2 regions of the Neorhizobium sp. R1-B genome follow, and region 2 is predicted to be linked to the other one. Evidence: riboswitches for the same ligand, from Rfam matches in the RefSeq annotation. Region 2 holds a riboswitch; the other holds the start of a gene.
What was found. A riboswitch is a leader RNA that binds a small molecule or an ion and turns the genes downstream of it on or off. The one in region 2 is predicted to bind S-adenosylmethionine.
Positions count from the first base shown of each region.

Region 1: linked by a shared signal. The riboswitch ahead of metA (homoserine O-succinyltransferase) and the one ahead of EDE05_RS01745 (O-succinylhomoserine sulfhydrylase) in region 2 are both predicted to bind S-adenosylmethionine.

Region 1 is NZ_SOEM01000011.1:185,473-190,749, reverse strand. Features, by position in the region: gene EDE05_RS16680 (aldose epimerase family protein) at 112-1,143, opposite strand; gene metA (homoserine O-succinyltransferase) at 1,243-2,163, opposite strand; SAM riboswitch at 2,220-2,297, opposite strand; gene EDE05_RS16670 (thiamine diphosphokinase) at 2,465-3,115, shown strand; gene EDE05_RS16665 (ABC-F family ATP-binding cassette domain-containing protein) at 3,119-4,936, shown strand; gene EDE05_RS16660 (response regulator) at 5,085-5,277, shown strand, end outside.
Region 2 is NZ_SOEM01000001.1:367,335-385,362, forward strand. Features, by position in the region: gene EDE05_RS01695 (DUF952 domain-containing protein) at 1-41, opposite strand, end outside; gene EDE05_RS01700 (hypothetical protein) at 118-525, shown strand; gene EDE05_RS01705 (response regulator transcription factor) at 613-1,260, shown strand; gene EDE05_RS01710 (helix-turn-helix transcriptional regulator) at 1,448-2,113, shown strand; gene EDE05_RS01715 (transporter substrate-binding domain-containing protein) at 2,144-3,028, opposite strand; gene EDE05_RS27110 (hypothetical protein) at 3,089-3,319, shown strand; gene EDE05_RS01720 (glycosyltransferase family 2 protein) at 3,347-5,014, shown strand; gene EDE05_RS01725 (glycosyltransferase family 2 protein) at 5,118-5,987, shown strand; gene EDE05_RS01730 (hypothetical protein) at 6,055-6,324, shown strand; tRNA gene EDE05_RS01735 (tRNA-Gly) at 6,339-6,412, opposite strand; gene EDE05_RS01740 (2'-deoxycytidine 5'-triphosphate deaminase) at 6,523-7,617, opposite strand; SAM riboswitch at 7,692-7,770, shown strand; gene EDE05_RS01745 (O-succinylhomoserine sulfhydrylase) at 7,814-8,998, shown strand; gene apaG (Co2+/Mg2+ efflux protein ApaG) at 9,156-9,548, shown strand; gene EDE05_RS01755 (methyl-accepting chemotaxis protein) at 9,734-11,566, shown strand; gene EDE05_RS01760 (Hsp33 family molecular chaperone) at 11,637-12,623, opposite strand; gene argF (ornithine carbamoyltransferase) at 12,812-13,729, opposite strand; gene EDE05_RS01770 (aspartate aminotransferase family protein) at 13,780-14,976, opposite strand; gene EDE05_RS01775 (GcrA family cell cycle regulator) at 15,381-15,914, shown strand; gene EDE05_RS01780 (PACE efflux transporter) at 16,121-16,558, shown strand; gene EDE05_RS01785 (DUF6766 family protein) at 16,703-17,359, shown strand; gene phoB (phosphate regulon transcriptional regulator PhoB) at 17,386-18,028, opposite strand, start outside.

The DNA of each region.
Region 1 (5,277 bases), on a different contig from region 2:
GGCAATGATTTATTCGGCTTAGATGCCATACGAGTCGAGAGACCACGACATGGCGCAGGCGGCCAGTCGCGCGGCCTACAAGATCAAGCCGCACGTCCTCATGCTTCCCGCTTAGTGCTTTGAAAAGACGTAGTCGGTCTCCTGCCGCAAGACCTCACCGGGGCGCAGGACGGCATTGGGGAATCTGGCATGGTTGATCGAATCGGGCCAGACCTGGGTTTCGAGGCAGAAGCCTGCGAAGGGGCCGTATTGCCGCCCGTCAAGTCCGGTCACCGGAAGCTTCTGCAGCTTAAAGGCCGCATAGAACTGCAACCCAGGTTCGGTCGTGCGCACTTCCATCGCAAGGCCGGAATAGATGCTGCGCACCAATGCCACGGGTCGTTTGGCTGTGCGTTCATGCGACAGGCAGAAATTGTGATCGAAAAGGACCTGATCGCCGCCGCCGAAGCGTTTCATCGGCCCCATTTCCCGCAGATCGAAAGGGGTGCCGGCAACGGCTAAAATCTCGCCAGTCGGCACCTGCCTGTCGTCGAGAGCAAGCACATGGTCGGCCGCGATCATGATGTCATGGCCGAGGGCGTCGTCACGGCCATCAAGATTGAAATAGGAATGCTGGCAGATATTGGCGAGTGTCGGTTGATCGGCCGTCGATTCGTAGATGACCGACAATACGCCGTCAGCGTTGAGCTGATAGGTGGCGGTGATGGTGCAGTTTCCGGGGTAACCGGCACGGCCATCCGGATCGGTGATGCGCAGCACCACCTTGTCGGGCGTGCAATCAACGATCGTCCAATTGCTGCGGCCGATGCCATCCGTACCGCCATGCAGGTGCGTAACGCCGCGTTCGTTGAGTTCAAGCTGATATTGCCTACCGTCCAAGGAGAAACGGCCGCCGCCGATGCGGTTGGAACACCTGCCGGGGGTCGCGCCGAAATAGGGCGAGTGTGCGAGATAGTCTTCGAAGCGCTCGAAACCCAATACAAGCGGCGGTTGATGTCCGTCGAGCCGCAGATCCTGGATGACTGCCCCCCAAGTGATGACATGCGCCGTCAGCCCACCGCCGGAAATCTTGAGGCGGTAGACCGCCTCGCCCTTCTCCGTCTGCCCGAAAACCTCGAAACCCTGCTTCGCTTGATCCGCCACGGCCTGCTCCTCCGAATTGTCGGCGTGCAAACTGCGCGATTTGTCCGGCAGCCGCAACGTCGTTGCGAACAAAATTATCCGCCGTCATCGGATCCAAGCTTATTGCGCGCCGATCTTCTCCATATCGTAGGGCGTCGTCTGGTAGATCTCATTGATCCAGTTGCCGAACAGGAGATGCGCGTGGCTGCGCCAGCGGTTCAAGGGTGTCAGCGTGTCGTCGTTATGCGGGAAGTAGTTATGCGGCAGCTTGATCGGGATGCCGGCGTTCACATCCCGGAAATATTCGTCCGCCAGCGAGGTGGAATCATATTCGACGTGATTGAACATGTAGAGCCGTCTGCCGGCCTTCTCATGCACCAGGCAAATGCCCATCTCCTCGGATTCCATCAGGATTTCGAGATCCGGCACCTTCTCGATGTCTTCCCGTCGAACCTCCGTCCAGCGCGATACCGGAACCTGGAAATCGTCGGAAAATCCGTTGAGATAGACGGACGACGGGCAGAGATTGCGGTGGCGGTAAACTCCGAACGCCTTCTCTTTCAATTCGTATTTCGGAACGCGATGGAAGTGATAGATGGCGGCCATCGCCCCCCAGCAGACATTCATGGTCGAATGGACATTGGTGGTCGTCCAGTCGAGGATCTTCTCCATCTCATCCCAATAGGTGACCTCTTCGAACGGCAGCGTTTCAATCGGCGCCCCGGTGATGACGAAACCGTCGAATTTGCGGTGTTTCACCTCTTCCCAGGTCTCGTAGAAGGCAAGCAGATGATCCTCGGAGGTATTCTTGGCCCTGTGGTTGCCGACGCGCACCAGTGAAAACTCGACTTGCAGGGGCGTCGCACCGACGAGGCGCGCCATTTGCAGCTCGGTCTTGATCTTGTTCGGCATGAGGTTCAGGAGCCCGATCTGAAGCGGACGGATGTCCTGCCGCACCGCCGCGGTTTCAGTCATCACTCGCACACCCTCTTCAACGAGGGTACTGAACGCGGGCAGCGTATCGGGAATCTTGATCGGCATGGCTCAACCCAACAAAAACAAAGCCGGCGGCGAAAAATCGCAACCGGCCCGTGGGAAGACATCTTCTCGCGGCCCTTTAGCGACTTTTTTAACGTGGCTGCAAGCCGGCCGGCCAAATCACCACGGAATTATGAGCTTTCAAATAATCCTTGCTAAGCCCCGCGTCAATGGTAGCAAAATCTACCTCACTTCCCGCAAGGAGCGTTCTGGCCGCGAGATCCGGCGCAAAGCGCTCGAAATTAGCGAGACAAGCTTGTGGCGACTTTCCCTTCGTGCCCCGTTTACGCTATGGGCAGTGGGCATGACCCATTCAACCTTTGCCATCCTGCTCGGCGGAAACCTCACCGTCACCGACCGCTTGAAAAAGGCGCTCGCAGACAGCCGCTTCATCGCGGCAGATAGCGGTATGCGGCACGCGGCGATACTTGGCGTGGAACCCGAATTGTGGGTTGGCGACTTCGACTCCACCGATGCCGAGCTTGCAAGGCAATGGCCGGGTATCAAACAGAAGACCTATCCCCCGGAAAAAAACGAGACCGACGGCGAAATCGCCACGGCCGAGGCGGTCGACCGCGGAGCCACACGGCTAGTTTTCGTCGGTGCGCTCGGCGGCGAGCGGAGCGACCATGCCCTCCAGCACCTGTTACATGCAATGAGTCTCGCCGAGCGCGGCGTCGATATCGTTCTGACCTCCGGCGAAGAAGAAGCCGTACCTCTTTTGCCAGGCAGGATCAGCCTCGATCTTCCAAAAGGCTCGTTGTTTTCCGTCATCGGTTTTTCTGCCCTGGAGGGGCTCGATATCATCGGAGCTCGGTATCCGCTGGTAAATTTCTCACTTCCATTCGGTTCTTCGCGCACGGTTTCGAACGTTGCAGAAGGGCGCGTCGAATTCCATCTAAGAAGCGGCAAGGGCATGATACTCGCCCGCCCCTATGACATGACAGGAGCCTGACTTTTGGCGCCCCCAATTTTGAAACTGGACGACATCTTCCTGAGCTTCGGCGGCGCACCGCTGCTTGCCGGCGCGGGATTGCAAGTGGAACCGGGCGACCGGATCTGCCTCGTCGGCCGCAACGGCTCGGGGAAGTCGACGCTGATGAAGATCGCCGCTGGAATGGTCGAGCCCCAATCCGGTGAGGTCTTCCGTCACCCCGCCGCAACCATCCGCTATCTTGAGCAGGCCCCCGATTTCGCGGATTTCAAGACGGTGCAGGCTTATGCGGAGGCCGGTCTTGGTCCCGGCGACGATCCTTACCGCGTCACCTATCTGCTCGAACATCTGGGATTGACGGGCCAGGAGGATCCGAAAAACCTTTCGGGGGGGGAATCCCGCCGCGCAGCGCTTGCGCGCGTCATGGCGCCGGAACCGGATATCCTGATGCTGGACGAGCCGACCAACCATCTCGACTTGCCAACGATCGAATGGCTTGAAGAGGAGCTGCGCAAGACGAGAAGCGCGCTGGTTCTGATCTCCCACGACCGGCGGTTCCTGGAAAAGGTGTCAACCGCCACCGTTTGGCTCGACCGCGGCACCTCCCGGCGGCTCGACAGGGGATTTGCTCATTTCGAAGCTTGGCGTGATGAAGTGCTGGAAGCGGAAGAACTGGAGCAGCACAAGCTCGGAAAAGCCATCGAACGCGAGGAGCACTGGCTGCGCTACGGCGTGACAGCGCGCCGCAAGCGCAATATGCGCCGGCTCGGCGAATTGCAGACCATGCGTTCGAATTATCGCGGTCACAAAGGCCCGCAAGGTACCGTGCAGGCAAAAATCACCGAGGGCCGGGAGTCCGGCAAATTGGTGATCGAGGCCGAGAACATTACCAAAGCTTATGATCGGCCTATCGTAGCACCGTTCTCGATCCGCGTGCATCGGGGCGATCGGATCGGCCTGGTCGGCCCGAACGGTGCTGGAAAGACGACACTTCTGAAGATGTTGACCGGCCAACTTTCACCCGATAGCGGAACCGTGAAGTTCGGTACCAATCTGGAAATTGCGACAGTCGACCAGAAACGCGAGGACCTGGACCCTGAAGAGACGCTGTCCCACTATCTGACGGACGGCCGTGGCGAAACCCTGCTCGTCAATGGGGAACAGCGCCACGTCGCCGGTTACATGAAAGATTTCTTGTTTCAGCCGGAGCAAATCAGGACACCGATCAAGAACCTGTCCGGCGGAGAACGCGCCCGCCTGATACTCGCCCGTATCATGGCAAAGCCATCGAACCTGCTGATCCTTGACGAACCGACCAATGATCTCGATATCGAGACGCTCGACCTGCTCCAGGAGATCGTGGCAAGCTACAACGGTACCGTCATCCTCGTCAGCCACGACCGCGATTTCCTGGATCGCACTGTGACCTCGACCATCGCGCCGGCCAATCCCGACGCACCGGATGGGCGCTGGATCGAATATGCAGGCGGCTACACCGACATGCTGGCACAGCGCAAAGGCGCTTTGGAGGAAAGGCGCAGGGCCGAAAAGGCTGAAAAGCCGAAGGCCGAATTGAACGCTTCCGTAGAAGCGCCGAAGGGCAAAGGCAAGCTTTCCTACAAGCAGAAATTCGCGCTCGAAAATCTGCCGAAGGAGATGGCGAAGACTGAAGCGGATATCGCCGCACGGGAGAAGAAGATGGCAGATCCTGCTCTCTTCACCAAAGACCCTGCCGCTTTCAACAAGCTCGCAGCTGAAATGGAAAAACTTCGGGAAAACCTGACAAAGATGGAAGAGGAATGGCTGGAGCTCGAAATGCTCCGGGAGGAGCTCGAGGGATAATTTAATAATTTGTTATGCTTAACAAATAGTTAGGCAAGAAAAGCATGTACCGGCCCGGAACAATCTCCCTCCTCTGGCGTTCGAAAGGCAATCAGCGCCGGGACGCACCTCACGTGCCGGCATAGTGAGAACCGAATTGGGGACATTCATGCTGACAAATGTTGAGAGTGGTCGGCTGGCCCGCGAGGCGCCAAGTCAACGCGTACTGATTGTCGAAGACGAGTTCCTGATCGCCCTCGACATTGCCGAAACGGTTGAACATATGGGACTGGAGGTCGCAGGATTTGCGCATGGCCGCCGGAATGCTCTCGAATTGGCACCGGAGGCGGATATCGCCATTG
Region 2 (18,028 bases):
AGCGTTTCCGGCACGATCTTATACACCATATCCGTCATCATGAACTCTCGAGTATCTGTTATAATCGGTGCGTTTGCCGCAAAGCCCGGCGCTTGTCCACCTGAGGAGGACCAAAAGATGAAGGTTCTGACACTATTCACCGTGGCACTCGTCATTCCCGCGGCCTCCTACGCCCAGGCGCCGCAGCAGAACCGTTTTCAGCTGGAACGGACCGAAAGCGGCGTCGTTCGGCTCGATACGCAGACCGGCGCCATGACGCTCTGCCGCGAGGAAAACGGGACGCTGACCTGCCGCATGCAGCCGGACGAGCGGGCAGCTTACGAAGAGGAACTCGACAGACTGGAAAAGAGGGTGACGTCGCTTGAGGAGCGGCTGAGCCAGACGCCGCCGACGGCACTGCCCACCGACGAGGAAGTGGACAAGTCTCTCTCCATCATGGAGAAGTTCATGCGGCGTTTCATGGCGATCGTCGGCGAATTCATCGACGAGCGGGAAGCGGACAAACCTCAACCAAATCGTACGTGAATTCCCGCACTTGTTTCCGTCGCTCCGGAGGTTTACAACTTTCGAAGATACAGAGGCACAACTATGCTCTTGGGAGGGAGCGTGGGAATGCAGACACTTACAATTATCATCGCTGACGACCATCCGCTGTTTCGCGGCGCCCTGCGCCAGGCTGTTCAGGGGATCGCCGAAAAAGTCCTGATCATCGAGGCGGGTGATTTCGAAGCCGCGCGGCGTGCCGCCGATTCCAATCCCGAGGCCGACCTGATGCTGCTCGACCTGGCAATGCCGGGCGTTAGCGGTTTTTCCGGGCTGATGTCGCTGCGGGCGGAATTCTCCGGCCTGCCGATCGTTATCGTCTCGGCGAGCGACGACGGCACCACGATACGCCGCGCCCTGGAACTGGGCGCCTCGGGTTTCATTTCGAAATCCTCCGGCCTCGACGAGATCCGGGCCGGCGTTCAGGCGGTTCTCGAGGGCGATATCTGGGCGCCAAAGGGCGATTCCACCCAGCCTGAAGAAGATCCCGGCCTTGCCGAACTCATGGATCGGCTGAAAACGCTCACGCCGCAGCAGAGCCGGGTGCTGACCATGCTCGGCGAAGGCTTGCTGAACAAGCAGATCGCTTACGAACTCGGCGTCTCGGAGGCGACCATCAAGGCGCATGTTTCGGCAATCCTGCTGAAGCTCAACGTCGACAGCCGGACGCAGGCGGTGATCAAGCTCGGCAAGATCAACATGGCCCTGGTGGCCTAGCGCCAGCCTCATCCATATTGCAGGATTTTATTCCTTCCCTCTCTTTACGCGAGGCCCGCCCTCCGTTAAAATCCGGGGTGTCTGGGCTTGCTGTCATGCAGCCTGAAGGCCGTGGAGAGATTGATCGAAGGGGTGCCGCCGAGCGCCGGTTTGTCCGGCCCTGTCTCGCGCGCCGGGTACGGGCAAAATGCTGTCACATGAAACGATCTGGAACGCGATCGATACGCTGGCCCAACGCCATCAACTGACACCGTCGGGCCTTGCGCGGCGTGCCGGCCTGGATCCGACATCCTTCAACAAGTCGAAGCGGCTCGGGCCGGACGGGCGCCTGCGCTGGCCTTCGACGGAATCGATCGCCAAGGTGCTGGAGGCGACGGGGGCGACGGTAGACCAGTTCATGAGCTATCTGCCGACCTCCTCCAGCCGTTCGGCATTTCCGGAAGGCAATTTCCCGCCGCAGGGGGGCACCATCCCGCTCCTCGGCTTTGCTCAAGCGGGTGCGGGTGGTTTTTTCGACGACGGCGGCTTTCCTGCCGGCCAGGGCTGGGATGTGGTGGAGTTCCCGATCGACCCTTCGCGCAAGGCCGGCGTCTATGCGCTTGAAGTCCAGGGCGAGTCGATGATGCCGCTTTATCGCGACGGCGATGTGCTCATCGTGGAACCGGGCGCACAGGTGCGGCGCGGCGACCGCGTCGTCCTGAAAACCCGCGAGGGCGAAGTCATGGCCAAGGTTCTCTCGCGCCAGACGGCCCGGACGGTCGAGCTGATGTCGCTCAATCCCGAGCATCCGAACCGCAGCTTCGATCTTTCGGAAGTGGACTGGATGGCACGCATCATCTGGGCGAGCCAATAGGCATGGCGAACCGCTAGGAAAGAATTCCCCTCAATAAAGCCCATTCGGAAAATACCGCAGGTAGATGTCCTGCAAGCGTCCATTGCGGGAGAGCGCGCCGAGAGCGTGGTCGAAAGCCGCAACAAGCAAGGGATCGTTCTTGCGGAACATGACGGTCAGCGCCTCGCCGAGGAACTTTTCCGAAAGATAGGGGCCGTCAAAGAGCGCGCAGCATTTTGCCGACATTTCTCCCGCAACCCAGAAGGGCAGTCTCAGGCCATCGGAAAACACGGCATCCACCTTGCCGGCCTTCAATGCCTCCAGCATCATCTCATGGCTGTCGAACGGGATGATCGTGACCTTCGGGAAGAAGGCTTTCAGCATCACCTGATGGGCCGTTCCCTCGACCACGCCGACCGGCTTGCCGGCAAGCGCCGCAGCCGTGTCGCCGTCGATCTTGGCGGCGAGGTTGCGGGCAAAGCGAGCCGGCACGCCGAGATAAGGCCTCGAAAACGAAAACCGCCGGCGCCGATCCGGCGTAACCGCGACGCCGGCCATCACCGCCTCGCCTGCCCCGCTTTCCAGCGTCTTTTCCAGTTCCTCGAACGGCAGCGCCTGGATCTGGCACTTCGCCTCGATCTTCAACTCACCGCAGATTTCGCGGGCTAGATCGACATTGAAACCGGCGAGCCGACCTGTCTGATCGGCAAAGTTGAAAGGAGGAAAGTCGATTGTCGTCAGTATCCTCAGCCGGACGAGGCTGGAAAGATCCGGCCGCGGGAGACGCTCGCGCGCATCGAACATCAACGGCAGCCCATCGTCCGCGCGAGCCGCATGGCTCGACACGAGAAAGGCGAACAATGCGCCCGCCGCAAGGCAAAGCTGCAAAATGGTGAAGAACCCCTTAATATTCGGGCATGCAATCAGAAGACGCATCGCTATGATCCAGATCGGGACAAGGTTGGGGCGTCCGCTTGCGGGCGGTGTAGCAGAGTCATGCGTTTAGGGGAATATCCGCCGGCATCGCCGCCGGTGCAAGATGGCGTGTGGCAAGATCACGCTCCACCGGCAAGCAAGGCTGCCGAAAATGTCCACGTTTCGAGTGAAGACCCGGAGCTGATAGCCCTTGCGGCGCTCGGCATTTCAAAACCCCTGCGTTCAACGCTTGCCGAGCGGGCGCGGCAAAACGGCACCACCATCGAATGCGAATTGCTTCATAGCGGCTAGGTCGAGGAAGACGCCTATTACGGAGCCATGGCGCGCTTTCTGCGCCTGCCTTTTATCGGCACCATCGATCCGTCCCTTTTAACCGACATACCTCTGCTCGACACGCAATTGCGGCGCCCCAGCCAGATCCGCATCGCCCACCGGCATCGCGCTCCGCAGGTGGCCGTGGTGCCGGAAGCCTCAAGGCTCGCCGACCTCGGCGCGGCCCTTGCGGCCATGCCCGCTCTCGGTCGCGATCTTGCGATAACCACGCCTTCGGCGGTCCGCAGCGCAGTCTGGAGGGCCGGTGCCCGCAGACGCGTCCAGGAAGCTGTCACCACTCTTTTCGACCAATTTCCCGACTTCTCGGCCCGCATCGTTTTGGCCGGCCACCAAGGTTTTTATGCGGGACTTGGGCTTGCCGCCATTATCTCCGCGCTGATCTTCATGCCGCTCGCAACACTGCTTATGCTGCATATCGGGCTGTCATGCATCTATCTGGCATCCCTATTCCTGCGATTTGCCGCCTTCACCCGGCAAAATTTCGCCCCGGCCATGCTGCCGGCGCTACCCGCGCGGGATGCGCCGCTTCCCTGTTATACGGTGATGGTAGCGCTCTACCGCGAGGCCGCCGTTGCAGAGCAGCTGATCTCAAGCCTCAAGCGGCTGGACTGGCCGGCCGCGCGGCTCGACATCAAACTCGTCTGCGAGGCGGACGACCACGAGACGATCACAGCCCTCAAGGCGCTTGCCTTAGGCCCATGTTTCGAGATCGTGGAGGTGCCTCCCTGCAATCCGCGCACCAAGCCGAAGGCTCTCACCTACGCGCTGGCTGCGGCACGCGGCGAATATCTGGCGATCTATGACGCCGAAGACCGGCCCCATCCGCAGCAACTTCGCGAGGCTTACGCGCGCTTTCAAACCTCACCTGCGGAGGTTGCCTGCCTGCAGGCGCCGTTGATCATCACCAATGCCAAGGAATCCTGGATCAGCGCGCTATTTTCCCTCGAATATTCGGGCCTGTTTCGCGGCCTGCTGCCGATGCTCGCCGGCAGCCGGATGCCTCTGCCGCTCGGCGGCACCTCCAATCACTTCCGCACCGAAACCCTGCTTGCCGTCGGCGGATGGGATCCGTTCAACGTCACCGAGGACGCGGATCTCGGTCTACGCCTCTACCGCCTCGGCTACCGCGCGGATGTGATCGTGCGCCAGACGCTCGAGGACGCCCCGACCGCGATCCGCGTCTGGATGGCTCAGCGAAGCCGATGGTTCAAGGGCTGGCTGCAGACCTGGCTGGTGCTGATGCGCCATCCCCGCCGTCTCGCCCGGCAGATGGGCCTGACGGCGTTCTGCACTTTCCAGCTGATGGTCGGAGGCATGCTGCTCTCCTCGCTCCTGCATCCCTTGATCATCGTCTTTGCCGGCATCGGCGCCCATTCCATGCTGGAAGCGCCGACGGACGATATTCCCACCGGCATGCTGTCGCTGTTCGTGATCGACGTGATCAATATTCTCGGCAGCTATCTGGTCTTCCTCGCCCTGGGGCTGAGCTCGATGATCGAACACGAGAAGCGGCTGATCGGCCGGCGCTGGCTCGCCGTGCCGCTTTACTGGCTGATGACCTCGATCGCAGCATGGCAAGCGGTCCTGGAACTACGGTCGAAACCGTTCGTCTGGAACAAGACGCCACACCAACCCAGCACCCGGAAAATATAGAGTCTCCGGCGTGAACCGCCCTACTGCCGCCTGCCTTTTGCGCTTATCAACGGGCGTGATATATGCGCAGCGCTGAGCCGTGCCGCCGAGGATCAAGAACAACATGGAAAAAGCGAAGCTCGTGGTCGTCTTCCCGATCTATAACGGCGCCCAGACGATGCGCAAAAGCCTGCAATGCATTGCAGATCAGGACTTTTCAGATTTTCGCGCGATCATCGTCGACAACAAATCCACGGACGCCACGCTGGAAATAGCCCGTGAATTTTGCGCTCAAGACGAACGCTTCGAGGTCATCCAGCAGAAACGCCATCTCGGCGTGATCGACAATTTCATCTTCTGCATCAAGCTCGGCGCCGAGAAGGGAGAATATTTCTGCCTGCGGGCTTGTGACGATCTGTCGACTAGCGATTACCTCTCCGCGCTGCTCCATGCGCTGGAGCAGAACCCGGACAAGCTTTTAGCCGTCGGGTCGTCGGAACGGATCGATTCGGACAAGACGCAAATCCTGAAACCGGAACCGAACATATTCAACTTTCAGGAGAACGCATCCCAAGGCAAGGTGCCGCGTGGTTTGAGATTTCCCTCCGAATGGTTTTACGGGGTCTACCGGTCGGCAGGCGGCGCGGATATCCTGCTGGAGCGATGGCCGGCCCTCGGGGGCCCGTGGTGCGCGGCCTCCTACGCCGTTGCCGAGTTTGTCATGCGCGATCTGATCGTCTGGGTGGACGGGCCGATGTACATCTTCTTTCGCGGCTCGGATTCCGAACAGCTCTATGCTGCGAAATCCATCACCCATAAGATCCAGCAGCGCTGGCTTTACGCGGTCGGATGCTACCGGGTCGTGGACAAGCTTCCCCCGCTGTCCTGGAACACGCGCCGGAAGATATTCAAGATGGCCTGGCGAGATGCGCGCGGGAAGACGAACTATCGCATCCGCCGGCATGTGCTGCAGAAGCTGAGGTCGCTTTTCTGAAGCCAATATGAGGAACATTTCGAGCCTCCGCACGTCAGATAGGTGAACCTGACGATGGAGGCGAGAGATGCATACCTATTACCGCTATCACGGAACCGACCCGGCTCCCGGCGCTCTGATCATCAAATTCTACCATTCAGGGGATCAGGTCCGCGGCTTCATCCGCAAGGTGACCGAACCTTCAGAAGACGACATGGTTTTCCCCGGCGAAGAAATGGAGCCGGAAGCGGCTTTCCGTATGGCGGAAAACAAAAGCCGCGGCCCGGAGCAGCACCCGATCTACGTGGAACTGGCAGAGGGCCTGGAATGGGACCCGGCTTGGGGCAAGCTGATCTGACGGATTTGAGAAACTGGAGCGGGTGAAGGGAATCGAACCCTCGTATTCAGCTTGGGAAGCTGCTGCTCTACCATTGAGCTACACCCGCTTTTCGCATGCTGTCCGAAAACGAAACCCGGTTTCAGACGGCAGCATGCGTAACAGGACAACCCGAGACTTTCAACAGATGAGGCCGGCTGTCAAGCGGCGCCCCGCCGCTCAGACGCGAAAATGCTTTGAGAGTTTCAGGCCCTGTGCCTGATAGTTGGACCCCATGCCAGCTCCGTAAAGCCCTTCCGGCTTTTCCTGCATGTGCTCATAGACCAGCCGTCCGACGATCTGGCCGTCCTCCAGGATGAAGGGCACCTCGTGGCTGCGGACCTCGAGCACTGCGCGGCTCCCTCGGCCACCCGCCGCCTCATGGCCGAATCCGGGATCGAAAAAGCCTGCATAATGGACCCGGAATTCGCCGACCAGCGGGTCGAAGGGCGTCATCTCGGCCGCATAGAGCGGCGGCACATGAACCGCCTCACGCGAGACGAGGATGTAGAATTCGTCCGGATCGAGAATGAGCTCGTTGCGGCCGCGGCTATAGAGCGGCTCCCAGAAATCGAAGATGTCGTGCTGGGCCTTCTTGTCGACGTCGACAACAGCCGTGTGATGCTTGCCGCGATAACCGATCAGGCCCTCCTTGTCGCCGGAGAGATCGATCGAGAGAGCGATGCCACCCCCGGAGACATTCGGGTTGCTCGCGGCCACCAATATCTCGTTCTTGTGGAGCTGCAGCAAATCCGGCTCGCTCAAAAGAGCGTTGCCCACGCGGAAGCGGATCTGAGACAGGCGCGAGCCGCGGCGAACGACGATCGGAAACGTTCGGGGCGAGATTTCCAGATAGAGGGGGCCGGAGTAACCGACCGGGATCTTGTCGAATTCCTGGGCGTAGTCGGTGATCACGCGCGTGAAGATATCGAGGCGGCCGGTCGAGCTTTTCGGATTTGCCGAGGCCGACATATTGGCCGGCAGGTCGAGCCTTTCCATCAGCGGCACGATATACACGCAGCCTGTTTCCAGCACCGCGCCTTCGGTGAGATCGATGACGTGCAGCTTGAGGCGATCGAGCTTGTCGGAGACCAGGCTGTTCGGTCCCGGCATGAAGCTTGCCCGGACCCGGAAAGCCTTTGCGCCGAGACGCAGATCAAGGCTCGCTGGCTGAACCTGATCCCGATCAAGCTCGCGCTCGGAGATCAACCGTCCACTGTCGAAAAGCGCCGCTATTGCGCGGTCCGCCAGAATTCCTGTTTCGCGAGCCATCATGTCTCTCTCAGAGTTTTCGTCGAGACAAAACCAAATGCGAGCCATTGACGCAAGCGGGACGCGGCGCTATGCCACTCTTATCCCGTGGTGATTTGGCCGGTCGGCTTGCAGCCACGTTAAATAAGTGGCTAAAAAGACCGGGTGCGAAACCGGTCTGCTTATGCGACCGGTTTTTTTGTTCTGAATGGGGACACGCATGACCAAGAAATGGCGCCCGGCAACTCAGCTCGTACACGGCGGCACGTTGCGTTCGCAATATGGCGAAACCTCCGAAGCGATCTTCCTGACCCAAGGTTTCGTCTATGATACCTCGGAAGCGGCCGAAGCCCGCTTCAAAGGCGAAACCGACGGTTTCATCTATGCGCGCTACGGCAGCCCCACCAACGACATGTTCGAGAAGCGCATGTGCGCGCTGGAAGGCGCCGAAGACGCACGAGCCACCGCCTCCGGCATGGCTGCGGTCACTGCCGCGATCCTCTGCCAGCTGAAGGCCGGTGACCATATCGTCGCGGCGCGCGCCCTCTTCGGCTCCTGCCGCTGGGTGGTCGAGACGCTCGCTCCGAAATACGACATCGAATGCACGCTGGTCGACGGCCGCTTCCTCGAAAACTGGGAAAAGGCCATCACGCCGAAGACCAAGGTATTCTTCCTGGAGAGCCCGACCAATCCGACGCTCGAAGTGGTCGACATTGCCGGCGTCGCCAGGCTCGCCGACCAGATCGGCGCCAAGGTCGTCGTCGACAACGTGTTTGCGACCCCGCTCTTCCAGAAGCCGCTGGAGCTCGGCGCGCATATCGTCGTCTATTCTGCCACCAAGCATATCGACGGCCAGGGGCGCTGCCTTGGGGGCGTCGTGCTTTCCGACAAGGCGTGGATCGACGAAAACCTGCATGACTATTTCCGTCACACAGGCCCGGCGATGTCGCCCTTCAATGCCTGGACGTTGCTGAAAGGCATCGAGACGCTGCCGCTGCGCGTCAAGCAGCAGACGGAAAGCGCGTCCAGGATCGCCGATTTCCTTGCCGAACAGAAACAGGTCGCGCGGGTCATCTATCCGGGCCGCAAGGACCATCCGCAGGCCGATATCATCGCCCGGCAGATGACGGGCGGTTCGACGCTGGTCTGCTTCGAGCTGAAAGGCGGTAAAGAAGCAGCCTTCAAGCTGCAGAATGCGCTTGATATCGTCAGGATTTCCAACAACCTGGGCGACTCCAAGAGCCTGATCACCCATCCGGCCACGACGACCCACAAGAACCTGACGGATGAAGCGCGCGCCGAACTTGGCATTTCGGCCGGCACCGTCCGCTTCTCCGCGGGCATCGAAGACACCGACGACCTGATCGAGGACTTCGCGCAGGCGCTTGCCAAGATTTCTGCCTGACGCGGCTGGTTATGGTAAATCCGGTCTTGCCGGATTTACCAACTAAATTATCCCTAACCTCAAGAAACGCTCACACTCGCTTGTTCAAACCGCGAGAATTCTTGACGTTTCCGCAGCTCTGTACAATATCGAGTAAGTAACCATTCTCAGGTGCCGCATGTATCGCGCCCGTACACGAGACATAGAAGTTGCCGTCGAACCTTACTATCTGGAGGAGCAATCCAACCCGGAAGAGAGCCGCTATGTCTGGGGCTACCGCATTGTCATTGAAAACCATTCGGCGTTGACGGTTCAGCTCGTTCATCGCTATTGGCACATTACCGACCAGAACGGCCTTGTGGACGAGGTGGAAGGTCCTGGCGTCGTAGGTGAGCAGCCGCGACTGGAACCCGGCGACTCGTATGAGTACTCATCCGGCTGCCCGCTCGACACGCCCTCGGGCATGATGTTTGGCCATTATGACATGCAGACGGATCAGGGCGAGACCTTCAAGGTGACGATCCCCGCCTTTTCGCTGGATTCTCCGGGTCTCATGCGCGTGCTGAACTAGCACTTCGTTGAGGCGAATTTAGCCGTATCTTAATCGTTGTACAATTTATTCACTATGTACGAAGCGGCCCCGACCGCTCGCATGATGCGTTCGTCACCAGCCTGCCGAGGCATTTCCACACCCCTTCCCCAACCATTGTCCTATGGTCCGTCGACACTGACGACCTCGGGCGACAAGGAACCTCCATGCTTGCAAGAATTGGAATCAAGGCAAAGATTCTGTCCGTACTGCTCCTGCTCGGTCTGATCTCTCTTTCAGGCCTCGGCTATGTTTCGCTGCGGTTCAGCCAGGCGAATGCCACCTATCATGGCTTCATCACCAACGAGAGCAAGGCGGCCGTGCTCGGAGCACGCGCCGCAGCCGGGATCTGGACCGCCGTCTCCATGGCGGGTCGCCTCATGGAGCTTCCGGCAACAGCGCCGAATTACCAGCCGATGAAGGACAAGCTCAACGGCGACTTCAAGACCGCCATGGAGCGCTTCCAGATGGTCGGCGAAATGGTGCCGAGCCGGAAGGAGGCGATGGCCAAGATCCTGACGATCGTCGGGGCGGTGAAATCCAATTTCGAAAAGGCAATCGAACTGTCTGCCGCCGGCGACAAGGCCGCGGTTCAGGAGATCCTCATCAAGAACGACGAACTCCTGAAGCAGATGTCGTCCGAGACGGGCTCCAACAACACGGTGATGATGGACTTGCTGGCGTCGGGCGGCGAGGAGATGTCAGCCTCGGTCAACTCGACGATCACCACCAGCATCATCGGGTTGGGCATCGGCGTGGTGTCGAGCATCGCGCTTGCCTTCTACGTGTCGCATGCAGGGATCACCGCGCCCATGGCGCGTCTTCGCGAGCGGATGACGACGCTGGCGGACGGCCAGACGAGTGGCGAGATCGAAGGCATCGGCCGCGCCGACGAAATCGGCCAGATGGCCGCTGCCGTCGCCATCTTCCGCGACAATGCCATAGAGCGTATAAAACTTGCCAAGGAGGCGGATTCCACGCGCCAATTGAGCGAGGCGGAACGGCTCCAGCGCGACGCCGAGAGGGCAAAGGAAGCAGCTTCCGTGCAACATGCGGTCGATGAACTTGGCGCGGCGCTCAACCGGCTGTCGGACGGCGACCTCGCCTACCGCATCGAGACGCCTTTCCAGGGTCAGCTGGACAATCTCCGCCGCAACTTCAACAATTCCGTCGAAAAGCTGAACCAGGCGATGAACAGCGTCGGCACCAATGCCTCCGCGATCAACGCCGGCGCCACCGAACTGCTCAACGCGGCCGATGACCTGGCAAAACGTACAGAACAGCAGGCCGCCTCCGTCGAGGAGACTGCCGCTGCCCTGGAGCAGATCACCACCACCGTGAAGGACGCGGCCAAGCGTGCTGAGGAGGCAAGCCAGCTGGTGCTGCGCACGAAGGGCGGGGCAGAAGTCTCCGGCAAGGTGGTCAACGACGCCATCGACGCAATGAGGCATATCGAAAATTCATCCAACGAGATCGCGAACATCATCGGCGTGATCGACGACATCGCCTTCCAGACCAATCTCCTGGCGCTCAACGCAGGGGTGGAAGCAGCGCGCGCGGGTGATGCCGGCAAGGGTTTCGCAGTCGTTGCCCAGGAAGTTCGCGAACTTGCCTCGCGTTCCGCGAATGCTGCCAAGGAAATCAAGACGCTAATCACGGCGTCCAGCCAGCACGTGCAGTCGGGCGTGGATCTGGTGGCGCAGACCGGAACTTCGCTTCAAAAGATCGTTGGCGAAGTCCAGGAGATCAATCGTCACGTCCAGGCGATCGCCGAGGCATCGCGCGAGCAATCGCTCGGCCTGCAGGAGATCAACACCGCCGTCAATACAATGGATCAGGGCACCCAGCAGAACGCCGCGATGGTTGAAGAGTCGACGGCGGCGAGCGCAGCACTGGCAAGCGAGGCCCAGAGCCTGACCGAGATGCTCCGCCAGTTCCGTCTCTCTGCGACGGCGACCTACCGCCAATCGGCTGCCTCCGGCTCACGCCGCGCGGCTTAAATGCTCGAAAAAGATACGGCGGCTCTGTTCAAAACAGAGCCGCCGTATTCGACAATCCCGAGCGGCCCGTTCAGGCCGCGGCGAATTCCGCCACCTCGTAGTGATAGGTGGTCGAGCAGAATTCGCAGGTGACTGCGATATGGCCGTCCTCCTGGCTTGCTTCAATCTCTTCTGCCGTAAAGCCGTTCAAAACGCTTTTGATCTTGTCTCGCGAACAGCTGCAGCGATCATGAACCGTCTGCGGTGCGTAAACACGAACGCCGCGCTCATGAAAAAGACGGAAAAGCAGTCGTTCGATTGCAACCTGCGGATCGGTCAGTTCGTCCGTATCGATCGTCTCCACCAGAGAACGAGCTTCGTTCCAGGCGTCGTCGACCACATCCGTGTCCCGTTCGTCGCCGTCGCCGCCGTGCAAGTCAGGCTGCCGCATGCGCTCCGGAGCCTGGGGCAGAAATTGCGCAACCAGGCCACCCGCCCGCCAGTTGTGGCGCGGCTTGCCCTGCGCATCCCGGTCGAAGAGCTCGGCTACGCCGAGACGCACCTTTGTCGGGATCTGCTCCGACTGACGGAAATAGACGCCGGCGATCTCTTCGAGAGAAGAGCCGTCGAGGGGCACGATGCCTTGATAGGGCTGCATGCCGCGACCCTGGTCAATGGTGAAGGCTAGCACGCCCTGCCCCAGAAGCTCCGGCGGAGAGGTGCGGCCGTCCTTGACCGCATCAGCCAGCGCTTCTTCGTCGTAACGGGCGTAAGCGCGTAGGCTATCAGGCGTCGAAAAGTCCGCGACCAACAGATCGACCGGACCGTCGCCTTTCGTCTGAACGGTGAACTTGCCATCAAACTTCAAGGACGTACCAAGCAGCGCGGTCAGCACGATGGCTTCCGCCAGCAGCCGGGCAACCGGCCCCGGATATTCGTGGCGACCGAGGATGGTGTTCAGCAACGGACCGAGCTGTACGGCCCGTCCGCGCACATCCAGCCCTTCTACCTGAAAAGGAACGACCCGGTCGTCTCCGGCAAAATGAAGATCGTTGAGGTTCACAGTCGCTTCCGCCATGACTTCGCTCCTTCGCGCCGAGCCCTTACAACTTTTTACACAAGCGCCGGCCAGAGCGGAACCTCAGGCCGGAGGAAAAGACATCGACGAAGTGTGTTGAGACACCGGTTTCTGACAACACGGCGCAAATGATAGCCGGTAGATGGGCCCGGCTCTTTTGAAAATCAAGATTTGGCCTGAAACGGCATTCAGACGGCGCCGAAACACCAGGCCAGGATGGACTTCTGGGCGTGCAGGCGATTTTCCGCCTCATCGAAGACGACCGACTGCGGCCCGTCGATGACTTCATCGGTGACTTCCTCGCCGCGGTGGGCGGGCAGGCAGTGCATGAAGAGCGCGTTCTTATCCGCCCGCTTCATCAGCTCCTCATTGACCTGGAAAGGCTGGAAGACGTTATGACCGCGCGCCTTATGCTCCTGGTTCATGGAAACCCACGTGTCGGTGACGACGAGATCGGCACCCGCAACCGCCCGTTCGGCATCGTGGCACAGCATGATTTCGCCGCCGTTATTGCGCGCCCAGTTCAAAAACTTGTCGTGCGGTTCGGACCCCATGGGAACGGCCATGTTCATGCGATAACCGAACCGTGCGGCACCCTCGACAAAGGAATGGAGGACATTGTTGCCGTCACCGGTCCAGGCAAAGGTCTTCCCCGCGACCGGGCCGCGATGTTCTTCAAACGTCATCAGGTCGGCCATGATCTGGCAGGGATGCGTATCATCCGTGAGGCCGTTGATGACCGGTACGGTTGCGTGTTCGGCAAGCTCCAGCAGGCGCGAATGATCGGTGGTGCGGATCATGATTGCATCGACATAACGGGAAAGAACCTTGGCGGTATCGCCGATCGTTTCAGCTCTGCCAAGCTGCATTTCCGTACCCGACAGGAAAAGGGTTTCCCCGCCAAGCTGGCGCATGCCGACGTCGAATGAGACACGAGTGCGGGTAGATGGTTTCTCGAAGATCATCGCCAGCATCTTGCCGGCCAGGGGTTTTGCTGCCGTTCCGGCCTTGGTCGCCTGCTTACGGGTCTTGGCGTCTTCCAGGATCACGCGCAGGTCTGCAGCGGAAACAGCGGAAAAATCAAGAAAATGCTTCGGTGATGCCATTTTGGTTCCCTGTCGAGAGGGAACCAGAAACGGCGCCCCCTTCTACCTTCTCAGGCCGATTTTTTCATCAACGACGCGGAAAGCTTTTCCGCCGCCTTCTCTATGCGAGCAAGTCCTTCTCGGGCCTCCTCCGCAGTAACGGTCAGAGGTGGCAGCAGGCGCACGACATTGTCGCCCGCCGGAACGCCCAGCAGGCGTTCGCCACGCATCGCGCCGACCAGATCACCCGCGGGGACTTTCGCCTTGATGCCAAGCAACAGCCCCTCGCCGCGAATTTCCTCAATAATATCGGGGAACCGATCCTTGAGGCTTGCCAGACCCTGACGGAAAACGAGCGAAACGTCGCGAACATGATCGAGGAAACCCTCGGCCAGGACGACATCCAGCACGGCGTTGCCGACGGCCATGGCAAGCGGATTGCCGCCATAGGTCGTGCCGTGGGTGCCGGCGGTCATACCGGACGCCGCTTCGGCCGTCGCCAGGCAAGCGCCGACCGGGAAACCGCCGCCGATACCTTTGGCAAGCGCCATGATATCCGGCGCCACGCCCGACCATTCATAGGCAAAGAGCTTGCCGGTACGGGCCACACCGCACTGTACCTCGTCAAAAATAAGCAGAAGGCCGTTGTCGTCGCAGATCTTGCGCAGCGCCTGCAGGAACTCCTTGGGTACAGGACGAATGCCGCCCTCGCCCTGGATGGGTTCGATAAGGATCGCGGCTGTCTTTTCGCCAACTACAGCGTTCAAAGCGTCGAGATCGCCAAACGGAACCTGGTCGAAACCTTCCACCTTCGGACCGAAGCCTTCAAGATATTTCGCCTGTCCGCCAGCGGCGATGGTCGCCAGCGTGCGGCCGTGGAACGCGCCCTCGAAGGTGACGATATGGAACCTCTCGGGATGGCCCTTCACATATTGGTAGCGGCGGGCCGTCTTGATTGCGCATTCCAGCGCTTCGGCTCCGGAATTCGTGAAGAACACCTTATCCGCGAAGGAATTGTCGGTCAGGCGGCGAGACAGCGTTTCCTGACCGGGCACTTCATAGAGGTTCGACGTGTGCCACACCTTCTCTGCCTGCGCCTTCAACGCCTCGACGAGATGCGGATGAGCATGTCCCAGCGAATTGACGGCAACGCCGGCGCCGAAGTCGAGATATCGCTCGCCGCCTTCCGTCACGAGCCATACACCCTCGCCACGCTCAAAACGCAACGGGGCCCGGGCAAAGGTGTCGAAAAGCGTGGCTTCAGCCATGGCGACATCACTCCTCTAGGCAGCTTAAAGACCAGCGAACCAGCCTGAAAAATCAAAAATGCCGCCCAATGGGCGGCCAGCCGCACTATCGATGTTTAAGGCCCGGATGTCAACAAAGCTCGGCATTCTGCCGCACTACAACCGAAAACAGGCAACGCCTGCCCATGTGACAAAAATGACTCTTCCAGACAGCAAGTTGGGGAAAACCAAGAAATCGATTCTCTGCGAATCCCGCGACTCTTGCCACGGAGTCAGCCTCACACTAGGTTAAAGATCAATTACTAGACTGCATGCGGCGGAACTAGTCACCTCAAACATATATGTAGTGGGTGCTGCGGAATGATGTCTGCGGCAAAGGTGGAAGGATTCTGCATGCCGACAACGTTCAAAGGCGGAGAACGGGCATGAATTGGACAGACGAGCGTGTCGAGAAACTCAAGAGACTGTGGTCGGAAGGTCTGAGCGCCAGCCAGATCGCCGCACAACTCGGAGGCGTAAGCCGTAATGCCGTGATCGGAAAGGTGCACCGCCTCAGCCTGCCGGGCCGGGCAAAGGCTGGGGGCACTGTCGCTACGGGCCGCGCGGCGGCCAAGCGGACGACTTCAGCGCCTCGGGCACCGAATTATGCATCTCGCGTCGCGACCCGGACAGTCGCTCGTGCCGTCGGCGCGACCGTGGTCAAGGAAGAGATCGAAGTCGAAGCCTTCGAGGAGATGGAATACCGTCCGGCTTCCAACGTGGTGGTGCCTATCTCCCGTCGCCTTGCATTGACCGAGCTGACGGAACGCACCTGCAAGTGGCCGGTCGGCGACCCGTTGAAGGAAGATTTCCATTTCTGCGGCTGCGAATCCCCGGACTCCTCCCCCTATTGCAGCTACCACGCACGGCTTGCCTATCAGCCGATACACGATCGCCGCAGGACTGCTGCCCGGGCATAAGACCGGTACGCTCCGAGACGGGAATTGAAGCGGGCTTTTGCCCGCTTTCTTCATTCCGCATAGCAGCCATGTCTTCCGGCGCTTGCCTCGTCGTTAGATGATGCCTATTTTGATGTGCGCGAGGACGACCTCCCCCTCATGGGCATCACATCGGGACGACCCGGTAAGAACAAGGACCTTGGGTTCAGGGCTCCCTGGAGGTTACCATGCGTTCCACACGCGACCGCATCCGCCACGCAATCAGCTTCGAACTGATCGGGCTCGCTCTTGTCACGCCGCTCGGCGCCATAGCTTTCGGCATGCCGGTGGAAGATATCGGGATTGTCGGGATTGGCTCAGCTACGCTGGCAACGGGATGGAACTACCTCTACAATATCGGTTTCGACCACCTGATGCGGCGGCTGACCGGCAGCACGCAAAAGAGCCCTGTCGTGCGGATAGCGCATGCGATCCTGTTCGAGCTTGGCCTGCTTATCGTATTGCTGCCGCTGATCGCCTGGTATCTCGACGTGAGTCTCATTCAGGCGCTGACAATGGATATATCCTTCGCAGTTTTCTACGTGATCTATGCCTTCGTCTTCAACTGGGCCTATGACCGGCTGTTTCCGCTGCCGGAATGGTCCAAGGCAGCTACCACCGGATAACGGTCTCCCAACGCCTTAGGCACCTTGGCCAACCCACGTAGGATCCCCGATCAACGTTCTGTTTTTGCTCGTAGAACCGGCATGGAACGTTCTATGTCATCAACCGTTGATGCGGATATCCGATCACGGTTTGAAGGTTCGATCATGTCTTTCCTGCGAGCTAACGGTCTGACGATCGTGCTGATGGTGGCGGCGCTTGCCACGATCGGCGGGACGTTTATTTCCGGGTGGAGCGTTCATAACGACGAACTCGCCGAACACGGACAGGTCGCGCTCTCGGCTGTCGACTATCTCACCTCTGGACATTTTCTCTCCGCCATCTTCGAGAACTGGGAGAGCGAATTTCTGCAGATGTCCGCCTATGTTATGCTGACGGCGATGCTCTATCAAAAGGGCTCGGCGGAATCGAAGGATCCGGATCAACCCAACCCGCAGGATGAAGATCCGCGGAAGCATCTACCCGATCCCGAGGCGCCATGGCCGGTAAAGGCGGGCTCCTTCATTCGCGGCCTCTATTCCTATTCGCTCGGGATCGCGCTCGGCCTGCTGTTCCTGCTCACATTCGTGCTGCATCTTCGCTACAGCTTCGAGGCTGCCAATGTGGAAGCCGCCATGCACGGGCAGCCGACAATGCCTTTCTGGCAATATCTGGGAGACGCGCAATTCTGGTTTGAATCCTTCCAGAACTGGCAATCCGAATTCCTCTCGACTGCGGTGCTGGTGGTTCTGTCGATCTTCCTGCGCTTCAAGGGGTCACCGGAATCCAAGGCCGTGGCCGACCCGATCAGCAAGACCGGTTAAACAAGCCCGATCAGCAACGCCGCCCGTCAGGACTCCATCGAATAACCGGCGCCGCGAACGGTGCGGATGACATCCTGCATGTTGGAGAAGTTGAGCGCCTTGCGCAGACGACCGACATGCACATCGACCGTGCGTTCGTCCACATAGATATCATGACCCCAGACGCCGTCGAGAAGCTGCGAGCGAGAAAAAACCCGGCCTGGCGAGGCCATCAGGAACTCCAGCAGGCGGAATTCGGTCGGGCCCAGGCGAACCTCGCGGCTCTTGCGATGCACGCGATGGGTCTCGCGATCGAGCTCGATATCGCCGCAACGCAGCACGCTGGACAAGACTTCCGGCCGGGCACGCCGCAACATGGCCCTGACGCGCGCCATGAGTTCCGGCGTCGAAAACGGCTTCACCACATAGTCGTCCGCACCCGTTGCGAGACCGCGAACGCGTTCGCTTTCCTCGCCGCGGGCCGTCAGCATGATGATCGGCAGGCGCTCGGTCTCCGAGCGCATGCGCAAACGGCGGCAAAGCTCGATGCCTGAGACGCCCGGCAGCATCCAGTCGAGGATCAGGAGATCCGGAGTGCGTTCCTGAAGCCTGATTTCAGCTTCGTCGCCGCGCAGGATCGTCTCGACCTCATACCCTTCAGCTTCCAGGTTGTAGCGAAGAAGCACGCTC